Regions from separate parts of the Mumia zhuanghuii genome, predicted to be linked through region 2. Evidence: riboswitches for the same ligand, from Rfam matches in the RefSeq annotation. Region 2 holds a riboswitch; the other holds the start of a gene.
What was found. Region 2 has a riboswitch for thiamine pyrophosphate ahead of ACFSDF_RS03590 (ECF transporter S component). Riboswitches for the same ligand answer to the same signal wherever they lie in the genome.

Region 1: linked by a shared signal. The riboswitch ahead of thiM (hydroxyethylthiazole kinase) and the one ahead of ACFSDF_RS03590 (ECF transporter S component) in region 2 are both predicted to bind thiamine pyrophosphate.

Annotation. Positions count from the first base shown of each region.
Region 1 covers NZ_JBHUFT010000008.1:1,672,190-1,675,590, forward strand. The annotation lists gene ilvN (acetolactate synthase small subunit) at 1-517, shown strand, start outside; gene ilvC (ketol-acid reductoisomerase) at 603-1,631, shown strand; TPP riboswitch at 1,935-2,026, shown strand; gene thiM (hydroxyethylthiazole kinase) at 2,015-2,806, shown strand; gene thiE (thiamine phosphate synthase) at 2,806-3,401, shown strand, end outside.
Region 2 covers NZ_JBHUFT010000002.1:92,828-96,228, forward strand. The annotation lists gene ACFSDF_RS03580 (SGNH/GDSL hydrolase family protein) at 47-760, shown strand; gene ACFSDF_RS03585 (ankyrin repeat domain-containing protein) at 771-1,154, shown strand; TPP riboswitch at 1,274-1,393, shown strand; gene ACFSDF_RS03590 (ECF transporter S component) at 1,384-2,019, shown strand; gene ACFSDF_RS03595 (ATP-binding cassette domain-containing protein) at 2,016-3,401, shown strand, end outside.

The sequences.
Region 1 (3,401 bases), on a different contig from region 2:
AGTCCTGGTCGAGAACACCCCCGGTGTCCTCGCCCGCGTCGCGAGCCTGTTCATGCGTCGCGGCTTCAACATCGAGTCGCTCGCGGTCGGGCAGACCGAGATCCCCGAGATCTCGCGCATGACGATCGTCGTGAACGTCGACGAGCTGCCGCTCGAGCAGGTCACCAAGCAGCTCAACAAGCTCGTGAACGTGCTCAAGATCGTCGAGCTCGAGCCGTCCGTGGCGGTCGAGCGCGAGCTGATGCTGATCAAGGTCCGCGCCGACGGCCAGACCCGCGGGCAGGTCCTCGAGACCGTCCAGCTGTTCCGGGCGAAGGTCGTCGACGTGGCGGTCGACGCCGTCACCATCGAAGCGACGGGCGACCCGGGCAAGCTCTCAGCGATGCTGAGGGTGCTCGAGCCGTTCGGCATCCGCGAGATCGCCCAGTCCGGGCGGGTCGCGATCGGCCGCGGCGGGCGGTCGATCACCGACCGCACTCTGCGCGCTGTCCCCGGCGGGTCCAGCCAGACCGCCTGAGCGTACGGTCGTACCCACGGCCGCACCTGACTCAACCACCGGCACCGACAGGTGTCACTCGGCACCACCAAGAAGGAGTTACCCCGTGCCTGAGCTGTTCTACGATGACGACGCCGACCTGGGCGTGATCCAAGGCCGCAGCGTGGCCGTCCTCGGCTACGGCAGCCAGGGCCACGCCCACGCGCTGTCGCTGCGCGACTCCGGCGTCGACGTCCGCGTCGGCCTGCCCGAGGGATCGAAGAGCCGCGCCAAGGCCGAGGCCGAGGGCCTGCGTGTCCTCACGCCCGCCGAGGCCGTCGCCGAGGCCGACGTCATCGTCGTCCTCGCACCAGACCCGGCCCAGCGCTCGCTGTATGCCGAGGCCATCGAGCCGAACCTCAACGACGGCGACGCGCTGATCTTCGGCCACGGCTTCAACATCCGCTACGGCTACGTGAAGCCGCCGGCCGGTGTCGACGTCGGCATGATCGCGCCGAAGGGCCCCGGTCACCTGGTCCGCCGCGAGTACGTCGAGGGTCGCGGTGTCCCCGTGCTCGTCGCCGTCGAGCAGGACGCGACCGGCAACGCCTGGCCGCTGGTCCTCTCGTACGCCAAGGCGATCGGCGGCCTGCGCGCCGGCGGCATCAAGACGACCTTCACCGAGGAGACCGAGACCGATCTCTTCGGCGAGCAGGCCGTCCTCTGCGGCGGCGTGTCCGCGCTGGTCCAGGCGGGCTTCGAGACGCTGACCGAGGCTGGCTACCAGCCGGAGGTCGCCTACTTCGAGTGCCTCCACGAGCTGAAGCTGATCGTCGACCTCATGTACGAGGGCGGCATCGCCAAGCAGCGTTGGTCGGTCTCCGACACCGCCGAGTACGGCGACTACGTGTCGGGCCCGCGGGTCGTCGACGCGCGTGTCAAGGACAACATGAAGGCCGTCCTGGACGACATCAAGAACGGCGCGTTCGCCGAGCGCTTCATCGCCGACCAGGACGCCGGTGCGCCGGAGTTCAAGAAGCTCCGTGCCGAGGGCGAGCAGCACCCGATCGAGGCCACAGGCCGCGAGCTGCGCAAGCTCATGTCGTGGGTCAAGAGCGCCGACGACGACTACACCGAGGGCACCGCAGCGCGCTGACCCTCGTACGTTCCGACCGGCGGTGAGTCCGGTCCCACGCGCATCACCGGCGTGGGACCTGGCTCACCGCCGTCGTCGTTGGCGGGGCGGAGGGATGTCTCCTGGATAGATGAGGCGGGCGAGCCAACGGCGGGACGCGAGGTAGACCTCGCGCACCCCTCCGCGGCGCCACGCGCGGCGGACGCGACGGGCGGGAGCCATGCATACCCCTCGGGGGAAGGAGTCGGGTGGGTTGCCCGCACGCTAGCGGTCGAGGCGGCGTCGCGGAAGGGTCTCGGGCACGTTCTGTTATCGTCGCCAGCAGTTGCAAGGCCGGGGTGCCCGAAGGGCTGAGAACACACCCGCCGAACCTGATCCGGGTCATACCGGCGAGAGGGAGCCTGATGCTCGATCCACGTACTGCTGCCCACGTCCACGACCAGCTCCGGGCGCAGGGCCCGCTGGTGCAGGTCATCACGAACTATGTGTCGATGGACATCGCCGCGAACCTGCTGAACGCCGCAGGCGCGTCGCCGGCGATGGTCCATGACGCCCGCGAGGCCGGTGAGTTCGCCGGCATCGCCCAGGCCGTCGTCGCCAACATCGGCACGCTCTCCCCGCCATGGGTCGACGGCATGCTCGCCGCGGTCGAGGTTGCCTCGGCCTCCGGCAAGCCCTGGATCCTCGACCCGGTCGCGGTCGGTGCCACCGCCTACCGGCGCGAGTCCGTCGCCGCCCTGATCGAGCACCGGCCGACCGTGATCCGGGGCAACGCGAGCGAGATCCTCGCGATCGCGACATCGACGGGCGCCGGGCGCGGGGTCGACGCTGATGCCGACACCGCCGACGTGCGTACGGACGCCGAGGCGCTGGCCTCCAAGCTCGAGACCGTGGTCGCGATGACCGGCGCCGTCGACATCGTCACCGACGGCACCCGTACGGCCGAGATCCGCGGCGGCGACGCGAGGGCGCCGATGATCACGGCGCTCGGGTGCTCGGCGAGCGCCCTGGTTGGTGCGGCGTGCGCGGTGCACGACGACGCGTTCGAGGCGTCGGCGAGTGCGCTGGCGATCCTGACGGCCGCGGTCGAGCAGGCCGCGCCGCTCGCCGAGGGGCCCGGCTCGCTGCGCTGGCGGCTGCTGGACGCGCTGTCCACGCTGTCGTCCGACGCGGTCGCCGAGGTCGTCGCGCGCTGATGGTCGGCCCGGCTGGAGACGTCCGTCTCTATCTCGTCACCGGGGCGGTGCCTGGCCGCGCTGACCTCGTCGACGTCGTCGCTGACGCGGTCGACGGAGGAGTGACGACCGTCCAGCTCCGCGACAAGGCAGCGACGACCGACGACCGCGTCCGACTCGCGGCACGGATCGCCGAGCGGGTCGGTGCCCGGGCGTCGTTCGTCCTCAACGACGACCTCTCGGCGGCGCGTGCTGTCCCTGGTGCCGGTCTCCACGTGGGCCCGGACGACCTCCACCCCGCCCGAGTGCGGGAGGTGCTCGGCGACGACGTCGTGGTCGGGTGGTCGCTGCACCGCGTCGAGCAGCTCGACGACGAGGAGGCTCTCGCCGCGTGCAGCTATCTCGCGGTGAGCCCGGTGTGGCCGACGCCGACGAAGACCGACACGACGGCGCCGTGGGGACTCGACGGCGTACGCCGCCTGCGCGACCTCGTACCCTCCGACCTGCCGCTCGTCGCGATCGGCGGCATCTCCGCGTCGAACGCCGCGTCGGTCATCGACGCCGGCGCCGACGGCATCTGCGTCGTCTCCGCGATCTGCGCGGCGCCCGCTCCGCG
Region 2 (3,401 bases):
TCGCGGTTCTGGCCCCTCAGGGCCGCGCGCGAGGGATCATGGAGTGGTGAGAGTCCTCCGTGCTGCCCGACCGCGCCTGCTCGACGCGTCGTGGCGGATGCGGGTCGCGGCAGTGCTCGTGCTCACGCTGCTGAGCGGTGTGCTGCTCCTGGAGCTCGGCGGGGGCCGTGCCGACGCCGCGCGGTGCGAGCGGTTCACCGCGGAGTCGGAGGCGCGCCGCGCGGCGGTGCCGTCCGCGGTCGGCCAGCGGGTCGTCGTGATCGGTGACTCGTGGTCGGCGGGCCGAGGGCTCGACGATGCCGGTGACGCATGGACCGCCCGGCTGTCCGGCCAGGTCCACGTCGACGCGTTCTCCGGGTCGGGCTTCAGCCGGTACGCGAGCTCGTGCGAAGGCTCGTGGTTCGCCGGGCGGGCCGCGCGCGCCGTGGCCGGCGGTGCCGACCTCGTGCTCGTCCAAGGTGGGCTCAACGACGTCGACCAGCCGCTGGAGGCCGTACGAGCAGGCTTCGCGCGGGTGATGCGTGCGGTCGAGGGGCTGCCCGTCGTCGTGGTCGGTCCGGCAGTCGCCCCTGCCCGTGAGGCGGGTGTGCAGCGCGTCGACGCCGACCTCGCCAGACTGGCCGAGGCCCACGGCGCCTCGTACGTCTCGGCGGTCGGGCTCGACCTGGCCTACCTCGAGGACGGGCTGCACCTCACGCGCGACGGGCACCGGGAGTTCGGCGACTTCGTGAGAGGGAGCATCGAAGGGATCGCCCGGTAAGGTCCCCGTTATGAGCGAGAGCGCGCGCCCTGATCCGGCGGTGGTCGAGCTCGCGCACCGGATGTTCGACCTGGCGCGCGACGGCGACGCCGACACGCTGCTGGCGTACGTCGACGCCGGAGTCCCCGTGGAGCTGACCGACTCCAGCGGCAACACGCTGCTGATGCTCGCGGCCTATCACGGCCACGCCGACATCGTGCAGCGGCTGCTCGACGCCGGCGCGGACGTCAACCGGCTCAACGACCGGGGTCAGAGCCCGCTCGCCGGCGCCATCTTCAAGGGCGAGGACCTGGTGGTGTCGGTCCTCATCGGCGCGGGTGCAGACCCGGATCTGGGGACGCCGTCCGCGCGTGCGACGGCTGCGATGTTCGGCCGCGACAGCCTGCTGACCTGACCTCTCCGACCCCCTCGTGACCCTCGCGCGGGGCGAGGAGGTGCCGTTCGTCCTGCCGGCCCGCTGACGCAGTGTGCGCGAGACGCGGTGTACGCGGAGCAGGCGGGGGGCTAGAGTCGACCCCACGACAGGGGAGCGCGGGTGCCTACGGGCACGGCGCGCTGAGAGTGCGGAAAGGCCGCAGACCCTCCGAACCTGCACCGGTTAGCACCGGCGAAGGGAGTCATCCATGGCTGAGGCCATTCGTTCTCGCGCGTCCGCGACCACCCGCTACCGCACGGTCGACCTCGTCACCGTGGCGATGCTCGGCGTCGCGCTCGGCGTGGTCTTCTGGGGCTGGAACCAGCTGTTCGCCGTGGTCAGCGGCACCGCGCTGTTCGCGTTTCCGCCGAGCTCGGGGCTCATCTGCGGCGTCTGGCTGCTCGGCGGCGTCGTCGGCGGTCTCGTCGTCCGCAAGCCCGGCGCCGCCGTCGGCACCGAGCTCGTCGCGGCAACGATGTCGGCGCTGCTCGGCAACCAGTGGGGCATGTCCGTCGTCGTCTCGGGGCTGATCCAAGGGTTCGGCGCCGAGCTCGTCTTCGCGGTCCTGCTCTATCGGCGCTGGGGTGTCGTCGCGGCCGCGCTCGCAGGCGCGTTGGCCGGTGCGGGTGAGGCCGTGTACGAGTGGTTCGCGTACTACGCGGACTGGTCGTTCGGCTACCAGCTCACCTACCTCGCGTTCCTCGTGGTCTCGGGTGCGCTCGTCGCCGGCGTCGGTGGGTGGGCGCTGGTGCGTGCGCTCGCCTCGACCGGGTCCCTCGACGCCTTCGGTCCGGGCCGCGAGCACCACGAGCGCGCGGCAGCGACCAGCCCCGCACAGGCGTGACCGGCTCGGTCTCCCTCCGCGGCTTCGGCTGGCGTCCGCTCGGTCGGCGTTCGTCGGTCGTGGCCGATCTCGACCTGCGGATCGAGCCCGGCGAGCGGGTGCTTCTCGCGGGCCCCTCCGGCGCCGGCAAGTCGACGGTGCTCCGCGCCGCCGCCGGGGTGCTCGCGACCGCCGCCGACGGTGACCTGCTCGGCGAGGTCGAGACCGTGGGTCGCGTCGGGCTGCTCCTCCAGAACCCCGGGGACGCTGGCGTCGCCGATCGCCTCGGGCGCGACGTCGCCTTCGGTCTGGAGAACGCCCGCGTGCCGCGCGACGCGATCTGGCCGAGGGTCCGCGCCGCCCTCGAGGCCGTACGGCTGCCGTACGGGATCCAGCACCCGACCTCGGCGCTCTCCGGCGGCGAGCTCCAACGTGCCGCGCTCGCCGGGGTGCTCGCGTCGCGGGCCGACGTCCTGCTCCTCGACGAGCCGACGTCGATGCTCGATGACGCCAACGCCGAGGCCGTACGCCACTGCGTTGCCGAGGTGGTGGCCGAGACCGGCGCGACTCTCGTCGTCGTCGAGCACCGGCTCGCCGCGTGGCTCGGCCACGTCGACCGGGTCGTCGTGCTCGGGCGTGACGGCGCGGTGGTCGCCGATACCGATCCGGCGACGTTCGCGGAGACGATGCGTGACGACCTCGCGTCGGCGGGGGTGTGGATGCCGGGTGCGCCCGCGCCGGTGGCGGCCCCGCCACCGGCTGCCCTCGTCACGCCGCGCGATCCTGCGCCGACCCTCGAGGCCGTCGCGCTGAGCGTCGACCTTCGCCGCAGCGACGTCCGGGGGACCACGCGCACACCCGCCCTCCGTGAGGTCGACGCCGTGCTCGTACCGGGAGCCGTCACCGTCCTCGGTGGGCCGAGCGGTGCCGGCAAGTCGACGTTGCTCGCGATGCTCGGCGGACTGCAGCGCCCGACCTCGGGGGAGGTGCGAGGACTGGGCGTGCCCCCACACCGGATGCGCTCTCGTGCGCTCGCCGCGGTCGTCGGGTGGGTCCCTCAGAATCCCGAGCACGGATTCTTGACGACCCGGGTCCGCGACGAGGTCGCGGCGACGTCTCGGCAGGTCGGGGCAGTGGTCGACGTCGACGCGGTGCTCGCGCACCTCGGTCTCGAGTCGTTGGCCGAGGTGAACCCGTACCGGCTGTCCGGTGGCGAGCAGCGCCGGCTCGCCCTCGCCGCCGCGCTCGCCCACCGACCGCCCGTCCTCCTGCTCGACGAACCCACGGTCGGGCAGGACCGTGGGACCTGGGCAGCGGTCGCCGGCTGGATGCTCGCGGCGGCCCGGGAAGGCGCGGCAGTTGCCGCGGCGAGCCACGACGGCGTGCTCGCGGCCCGCGCGGAT